2 linked regions of the Spartinivicinus poritis genome follow. The protein of the gene in region 1 interacts with the protein of each later gene in a pairwise test. Links are inferred from orthologs where the notes say so. Each region holds a gene or a part of one and is shown in the gene's direction. Other genes may lie near its edges.

Region 1 (5,625 bases):
TGGCCCCCAATATGAGTGGTATGAAGGCCGTTGATCAGCCTAAAGCTATGTATCTGGCTGAACTAGCACTGGACTTGTCATTGCAAGTGCTGAAACCGAAGGGGTGTTTTTTAACAAAAGTATTCCAAGGTGAAGGATTTGATCAATATTTTAAGGCGATGCGAGAGGCTTTTGCTTCAGTGGTAACTCGAAAACCATTGGCATCAAGATCGCGTTCACGTGAAGTTTATCTGCTTGGAAAGGGGTTTAAAGGTTAATCAGCTTCGGTAATAGAGTTAATAGCGCTAAACTATAGATGAGAAACTGTTTCAAGTAATGGATCTGTAGTAAGGTATAGCACCATAAACTTTGGCTAGTGCTATTGTTTAGCATGCTCGTGGAACGATTGTAAAATAGCGTGCCGCTTTAAAGAGAGGTTCAGTTGTTCATAACCGATATCTTTATCTCAGCCGCATAATTACAAACAGACCGAGTGACTGTTAGGCTTGTTCGCTCGAAGAGGGTAGCCCGTTGAATGATATGGCAAAGAATTTAGTTTTATGGCTAATAATCGCGTTGGTATTGCTGACAGTATTTAAAAACTTCGGCAACATGCAGTCATCAACCAAAGAGCTGACCTACACACAGTTTGTCAACTTGGTGGAAAATAAACAGGTTAGTAAAGTCGTTATTGATGGTTTTACGGTAACGGGCATACTAAATGGCAGTGAGCGTTTTGAGACTAACCTTCCTCCCACTATTCAAGATAACAAATTAATGGATGACTTGTTGTCTAACCAGGTTGAAGTGGTTGCTAAGCCGTTAGAGAAGCAAAGTATTTGGACTCAGCTACTAGTTGCTAGCTTCCCTATTTTAGTCATCATTGCAGTATTTATGTTCTTTATGCGCCAGATGCAAGGTGGCTCGGGAGGTCGTGGTGGCCCAATGAGTTTTGGTAAAAGCAAGGCGCGCTTGCTAGGTGAAGATCAGATTAAAACCACCTTTGCTGATGTAGCAGGTGTTGATGAAGCCAAAGACGATGTTCAAGAGCTGGTAGAGTTCTTACGTGATCCAGGCAAGTTCAAGCGCTTAGGTGGTCGTATTCCTCGTGGCGTATTGATGGTAGGTTCGCCAGGTACAGGTAAGACACTATTAGCTAAAGCTATTGCGGGTGAAGCAAAGGTACCATTCTTTACTATCTCTGGCTCTGACTTTGTTGAAATGTTTGTTGGTGTTGGTGCTTCTCGCGTTCGCGATATGTTTGATCAGGCCAAGAAACAGTCTCCATGTATTATTTTTATTGATGAAATTGATGCAGTTGGTCGTCATCGTGGTGCTGGCCTGGGTGGCGGGCATGATGAAAGAGAGCAAACCCTTAACCAACTGCTAGTCGAAATGGATGGCTTTGAAGGTAATGAAGGTGTGATTGTCATTGCTGCAACAAACCGTCCAGATGTGCTTGATCCAGCGCTATTAAGGCCCGGCCGTTTTGATCGTCAAGTCGTTGTGCCTTTGCCTGATATTCGTGGTCGTGAACAAATCCTGAAAGTTCATATGCGAAAAGTGCCCTTAGCTGATGATGTTAACCCGTCTATTATTGCTCGTGGTACCCCTGGATTTTCAGGAGCTGACTTGGCCAATCTAGTTAATGAAGCTGCTTTATTTGCTGCAAGAGCGAACAGCCGCATCGTCTCAATGAAAGAGTTTGAGTTGGCCAAAGATAAAATCATGATGGGTGCTGAGCGCAAGTCCATGGTGATGAGTGAGAAAGAAAAGCTAAATACCGCTTATCATGAAGCTGGTCACGCGATTGTAGGAAGGTTGGTACCTGAGCATGACCCTGTTTATAAGGTGACTATTATTCCAAGAGGTAGGGCGCTGGGTGTTACCATGTTCCTGCCTGAAGAGGATCGTTATAGTCAAAGTAAGCAGGCACTTACTAGTCAGATATGTAGCTTGTTTGGCGGGCGAATTGCTGAAGAGATAACGCTTGGTGCTAATGGTGTTACTACTGGTGCCTCTAATGATATCCAGCGTGCAACTCAAATTGCTCGCAACATGGTCGCCAAGTGGGGCTTGTCTGAGAAGCTAGGCCCCTTGATGTATGATGAAGATGAAGGTGAAGTCTTTTTAGGGCGCAGCCAAGGTGGTTCTCGACTGAATGTGTCGCCTCAAACTGCAAGTATTATTGATGAGGAAGTGCGTTCTCTGATTGATGAGTGCTATGCAACAGCAGAAAAAATCCTCAAGGAGAACAGAGATAAGCTGGATTTAATGGCTGAAGCGCTGATGCAATATGAAACTATTGATACTCAGCAGATTGATGACATTATGGCTGGTAAAAAACCTCGTCCTCCTGCTGGCTGGCATGATGGAGACTCCTCTGGCGGGGGCGCTGTGACTGATCTTGATAAAAAGCCCGAAGATAAAGGGACTAAAGCACCAGACCCTTCTATAGGTGGACCTGCAGGCGAGCATTAGTGCTCGCCTTTGCTTTTACTTTAAACCTTCCCTCCTAAGTAGCGAATAAACTTCTGAAATTGTGTCATGACTCAGCTATTAGCCTGTGGCAATCGCTCTCTTGATTTAAGACAGCCCCATGTAATGGGGATTCTCAATGTGACGCCAGACTCATTTTATGATGGGGGTGCCTATAAATACTTGGATCAGGCCTTAGTCCAGGCTGAGAGAATGGTAAAAGAAGGGGCTAGCATTATTGATGTTGGAGGTGAGTCAACACGGCCTGGTGCAAAACCTGTCAGTGCCTCAGAGGAGCTGGACAGAGTAATTCCTGTTGTTGAGCAAATTAGTCAGCAATTAGATGTGATTGTATCTGTAGATACCAGTACACCTGCTGTAATTACCGAAGCAGCTAATAACGGGGCAGGGCTAATTAATGATGTGAGGGCTTTACTGCGTGATGGTGCTTTACAAGCTGCAGCTGATACTAATCTGCCAGTTTGCTTAATGCATATGCAGGGTGAGCCTGGGAATATGCAGAGTAACCCGAAATACTTATCAGTAGTTGATGATGTAAAACAGTTTTTGCTGGCTAGAATCAAAGCTTGTGAAACAATTGGAATTAGTCGTTCACGGTTGGTTCTTGATCCAGGCTTTGGCTTTGGAAAAACTGTAGAACATAACTTTAGTTTGGCGAAACATTTAGCAGACTTGAAAAATCTTGAGCTTCCAATATTGATTGGAGTGTCAAGAAAATCCATGATTGGCGCTGCTTTGAATAAGGACGTAGATGAGCGGTTGTATGGTACGTTGGCAGTTAACCTTTGGTGCTACATGCAAGGTGGCAGTATTTTCAGGGTGCATGATGTAGCTGCGACTGTGGATTGTTTGAAGTTAGTCCAGGCTATTCAAGAGGCAAATTAGTATAGGGATCTGTATTTTAACTGTAATTTGTGGCTGCAAAGATGAAAAAAAAATACTTTGGAACTGATGGTATTAGAGGCCAGGTAGGGAAATATCCTATTACTCCAGACTTTATGTTAAAGCTGGGTTGGGCTGCAGGGAAAGTGTTTGCCCAAGAGGGCAAAGGTAAAATTTTAATTGGGAAGGATACGCGTATCTCAGGCTATATGTTTGAGGCAGCACTGGAAGCTGGTTTGTCAGCTGCAGGTGTTGATGTCAGCTTACTTGGTCCTATGCCTACCCCTGCCATTGCTTATTTAACCAGAACCTTTAATGCGCACGCTGGTATTGTTATTAGCGCATCCCACAATCCCTATCAGGATAATGGTATTAAATTTTTTTCCGCCACTGGAACTAAGCTGGGTGATCGTGTTGAGCTAGCTATTGAAGCAATGCTGGAGCAAGAGGTTAAATGTGTTGACTCTGGTTTGCTGGGAAAAGCTACGCGAATTAATGATGCTGCTGGCCGTTATATTGAGTATTGCAAAGGTACCGTGGCAGGTAATCTTGATCTTAGTGGGTTAAAAATTGTTGTCGATGCTGCCAATGGAGCTACCTATCATGTAGGGCCAGCTGTTTTTAGAGAGCTTGGGGCTGAGGTTGTATCAATAGGTGTGGAGCCAAATGGTATCAATATCAACAAGAACGTTGGCTCTACCCACTTAACTGCTTTGCAACAAAAAGTGATAGAAGAAAAAGCCGATCTTGGTATTGCTTTTGATGGTGATGGTGACCGGGTGATGATGGTTGATCATCAAGGGCAGGCTGTAGATGGTGATGAACTGTTATTTATTATTGCAAGCAGCCAGGCTCACCAGCAAGCATTGCATGGTGGGGTGGTCGGTACTTTGATGACTAACTTCGGTATGGAGTTAGCTCTGTCAGAAATGAATATACCTTTTGCCAGGGCCAAAGTAGGCGACCGATATGTAAATGAAATGTTGCTCGCAAAAGGCTGGTATCTGGGAGGAGAGTCTTCTGGTCATATTATTTGCCGAGATGTAGCTACAACTGGAGATGGTATCGTTTCTGCACTGCAGGTTCTAAAGGCACTGCAGTCAAGGCAGTTATCGTTGTTTGAAGTAAAACAGCAGATGTGTAAATTTCCACAGAAAATGGTTAATGTTAAGCTGACAAATAAAGTAGATATTGCCAAGAATACACAGATTCAAGCTGCGGTAAGTGAAGTGGAAGCTGAATTATCAGGAAAAGGACGAGTTTTATTAAGGCCTTCTGGCACAGAGCCAGTGATTAGGGTGATGGTTGAAGGTGAGGATGAGTTAAAAGTCAATACGCTGGTTAGCCAGCTTGCTGATGCAGTTAAAGAGGCGGTTGTGCTTGAGTAGAAAATCTACTGCCTGGCCTAAGCTATAAAGTGCTGAAATAACTTTGTTTATTGTCAGTGGTTGAATCATGGGGTAACATTCCTGCCCCAAAAACAGTGTAGGTATCATGCGAACACCAATTGTAATTGCTAATTGGAAGATGAATGGCAGCCTAGCTGCTAATGCTAACTTGATTAGTCAGCTGAAACAGCAGCTAGTTGGGCGGCGCGTGGCAACTGTTGTGATTTGTCCGCCTGCCCCTTATTTAACGCAAGTTGAGCAACTAATTGAAAGTAGCAATATTCAGTTGGGTGCGCAAAATGCTTCAGAGTATTCAGCAGGTGCCTACACTGGTGAAGTTTCACTTAAAATGTTGCAGGAGTTTGGAGTGCAATATGTCATCATTGGGCACTCTGAACGAAGGGTAATATTTAAAGAGACAGACCAGCAAGTAGCTGAAAAGTGTAAGTCAGTTGTAGCCAGCGGGTTAATACCAGTTATCTGTATTGGTGAGTCACTGGAAGAGCGGCAGCAAGGTAACGCTCAAGCTGTGATAAAAAAACAACTGCAAGCATTGAGTTTGGGGGATTTAAGTGGCCCCTTCATTATTGCCTATGAGCCAATCTGGGCAATAGGGACTGGAGAAACAGCAACACCAGAGCAAGCTCAAGAAATGCACGAGTTTATTCGAACCCAGCTTAGAGAGCTAATTGCTGAGCAGGCTGATAGTATCAAAGTGTTGTATGGTGGCAGTGTGAAGTCAGATAATGCTGGGCAGCTTTTTGCGATGCCTGACATTGATGGTGGTTTAGTTGGTGGTGCCTCATTGCAGGCTGAAGAGTTTTTTGCGATTTGTCGAGCTGCAGGTAATTAAATGGAGACATTAATTTTAATCGGT
Region 2 (2,999 bases), on another replicon or contig:
TGCTTGCCATCTTATATATTTGGAATGCTGCATTTACTGTGGATGAAAAGGAGCAAGTGGTTATCTTGCGGTTTGGTGAATATAAAGAAACCGTGGGGCCTGGCTTGCACTTTTATTTTCCACCCATTGACTCTAAGTATCAGGAAAATGTAACTGAGCTGCGGACTTACAATGTAAGACAGAAGATGCTGACTGAAGACGAAAATATCGTCGAGGTTTCTTTGTCAGTTCAATACAACATTTCTAACCTGAAAAATTATGTGCTGAAAATTGCTGATCCAATCAGTACATTGGAGCAGGCGACTCAAAGTGCCTTGCGTCATGTAGTCGGTACTTCAAAAATGCACTCAGTATTAACAGAAGGCCGTAGCATTATTGCTGCTGATGTAGCAGAAAGACTGCAAGCTTACCTGAATGACTATAATTCTGGGCTTTACATTAGCAAAATCAACGTAGAAAGCACTCAGCCTCCAAGAGAAGTCCAAGCAGCTTTTGATGATGTGATTCGTGCGCGTGAAGACCGTGAGCGAGTACAAAATAAGGCCATCGCTTATCGCAATGCCATTATTCCTCAGGCAAAGGGTAAAAGTAAGCGGATAACAGAAGAGGCTCAAGCCTATAAAGCTGAAATAACGGCGAAGGCCAATGGTGAAACTGCTCGCTTTAAGCAAGTGTTAGTTGAGTATAAAAAAGCACCAGAAATTACCCGTAGTCGGATGTATATAGAAACGATTCAAGATGTACTAGGTGAAACCAATAAAGTGATTGTTGATGTGGAAGGTGGTAATAACCTGATGTATTTACCGCTGGACAAACTGATGGGAGCTAGCTCAAAGGCAACTACCACCCTAACGGGTCAGCCTGTTCTTACTCAGCAAGAGATGGATGCCATAGCTGATAAAGTAGCTGGACAATTACGTAAGCGTACTTCTTCAAATCGAACTGGTGGGAGGGTTGCAAGATGACAGGTAAAAGCTTAGCAACCATTATTATTGCCTTGGTCATTGTCATTATTGGCTGGGAGTCAGCTTACATTGTCAGCGAGCGTGAGCGGGCAGTGGTGTTACGGTTTGGTCAAGTTAAAAACCCAGATGTACCTGCCGGTCTCCATTTCAAAGTGCCCTTTATTGATAAGGTGAAAATCTTTGATGGCCGACTACTAACGTTAGATGCAGCTCAAGAGCGCTTTTTTACTCAGGAAAAAAAGGCGCTAGTAGTAGACTCTTTTGTTAAGTGGCGAATTGCTGATGTGCAACGCTTTTATACTGCAACATCAGGCAATATTGTCCAGGCTAACCGATTACTCTCGCAGCTGATTGAGTCAGGCTTGCGTAACTTAATTGCTCAGTGTGAGCTAAAAGAAGTTGTTTCAGGTAAGCCTAACATTAAGAAGCGTTCTCGCTTTAAATGTGCCAAGGAAACGCTAATACTGGATGACAGTGTAGTTCAGCTTGCTTCAGGCGTTGATGTAGCACAAGCTGCCGCACAAGCACAGCAAAAAGCAGCTAAATCCGTAAATGCTACAGAAGAAGAACCTGCAGACCTACGTGATAGGCTGATTTTCAGCATTAAAAAAAGCTTGAATGAGCAAGTGAAAATTAAAGAAAAATATGGCATTGAAATCGTAGATGTACGCTTTAAGCGCATTGATTTGCCAGAGCAGGTCAGTGATTCAGTATATGAAAGGATGATAACTGAACGGGAAAAAGAGGCTCAGGAAATTCGTTCATTTGGTAAGCAAAAAGCAGAAGAAATTCGTGCTGAAGCAGACCGTGAGCGTCGTGAGTTGTTGGCGCAAGCCTATCAGATTGCTGAGCAGTTACGAGGCGAAGGTGATCAGGAGGCAGCTGGTGTCTATGCAGAGGCTTATGGTAGTGACCAAGAGTTTTATAACTTTTACCGCAGCTTACAAGCGTATCGTCAGGCCTTTAACCAGCAAGGCGATATTATGGTATTAAAGCCTGAAAGTGATTTCTTTAAATATTTGAAAGCACCTCATGCAATAACAAATACTTCTAGTGCAGAAATTAATCAATAAACATGGTGGAAGTACTATTGGCAAAGTAGCTGGTTATTTGATCAGCTGCTTGTAATAAGCTGGTTGAAATCGCTTCAATTCTGCTAATAAATCATGTTAGTATCATCCAAACCGGGTTATCACCCGGTTTTTTTATTGCCTAAGGGAAAGCATGAATTTTTGGCACGAGTTATTAGTTGCATTTTGCCTGATGTTGGTTATTGAAGGGATTATTCCTTTCTTATACCCCAGCCGGTGGCGCGACTTAGTGGCAAAACTAGCGACCTTCGATGATCGTCAATTACGACTAGCTGGTTTGGTCAGTATGTTGGTAGGAACTGGCTTGTTATATTTAATTAACTCGTAGCTGGCGGGTAAAGCCCAAAAGATTCTTGTCAGTGTAGATTGTAAGTGTGCACTCCTTAAGCTAAATAGATTGAGAGCTTTTTTTAATTTAAAGAAGCTGAAGTTAAAAAAGCATATAGAGACACTGTCCATAAAAAGGCCGGATATAACATGACAATTGCAGATCGTTGGTTATTGCCGGACGGTATAGATGAAGTGCTACCGCCTGCAGCAATGAAAATTGAGCAGCTAAGGCGGCAGCTACTTGACCTTTATCATTGCTGGGGCTATGACCTGGTTATTCCTCCTCATCTTGAATATCTAGAATCCCTCCAAGCAGGAGCGGGCCATGATCTCGATTTACAAACCTTTAAAATAATCGATCAGCTAACTGGGCGATTATTAGGGCTGCGTGCTGATACTACGCCTTCTGTAGCAAGAATTGATGCCCATACATTAAAGCGTGAAGGCCCAGTCAGGCTCTGTTATGCAGGCAGTGTTTTTCATACTAAGCCTTGTTCATTGGTAGCATCTCGTAGCCCCATTCAAGTTGGTGCTGAGCTGTATGGTCATTCTGGTATAGCCAGTGATGTTGAAGTCATTAGCTTAATGTTGGAAACCCTGAGCAGCTTAAGTA

What was found.
Region 2: the proteins of ftsH (region 1) and hflC interact in binary tests that used the Escherichia coli proteins (3 or more experiments, as listed by UniProt). The link is inferred for Spartinivicinus poritis from one-to-one orthologs.

The regions. Positions count from the first base shown.
Region 1 is NZ_JAPMOU010000018.1:86,966-92,590, reverse strand. The notes cover bases 1-2,989. They hold ftsH (ATP-dependent zinc metalloprotease FtsH), read left to right. Parts: upstream 1-519; coding sequence 520-2,460; downstream 2,461-2,989. Other genes in these bases: folP (dihydropteroate synthase), read left to right, coding at 2,527-2,989; rlmE (23S rRNA (uridine(2552)-2'-O)-methyltransferase RlmE), read left to right, coding at 1-257. Outside these bases: more of folP, read left to right, coding at 2,990-3,363; glmM (phosphoglucosamine mutase), read left to right, coding at 3,405-4,748; tpiA (triose-phosphate isomerase), read left to right, coding at 4,855-5,601; preprotein translocase subunit SecG, read left to right, coding at 5,602-5,625. UniProt on the Escherichia coli protein: Acts as a processive, ATP-dependent zinc metallopeptidase for both cytoplasmic and membrane proteins. Plays a role in the quality control of integral membrane proteins.
Region 2 is NZ_JAPMOU010000004.1:79,365-82,363, reverse strand. It holds hflC (protease modulator HflC), read left to right. Parts: upstream 1-961; coding sequence 962-2,038; downstream 2,039-2,999. Other genes in the region: ORQ98_RS04730 (ATP phosphoribosyltransferase regulatory subunit), read left to right, coding at 2,534-2,999; ORQ98_RS04735 (DUF2065 domain-containing protein), read left to right, coding at 2,190-2,384; hflK (FtsH protease activity modulator HflK), read left to right, coding at 1-965.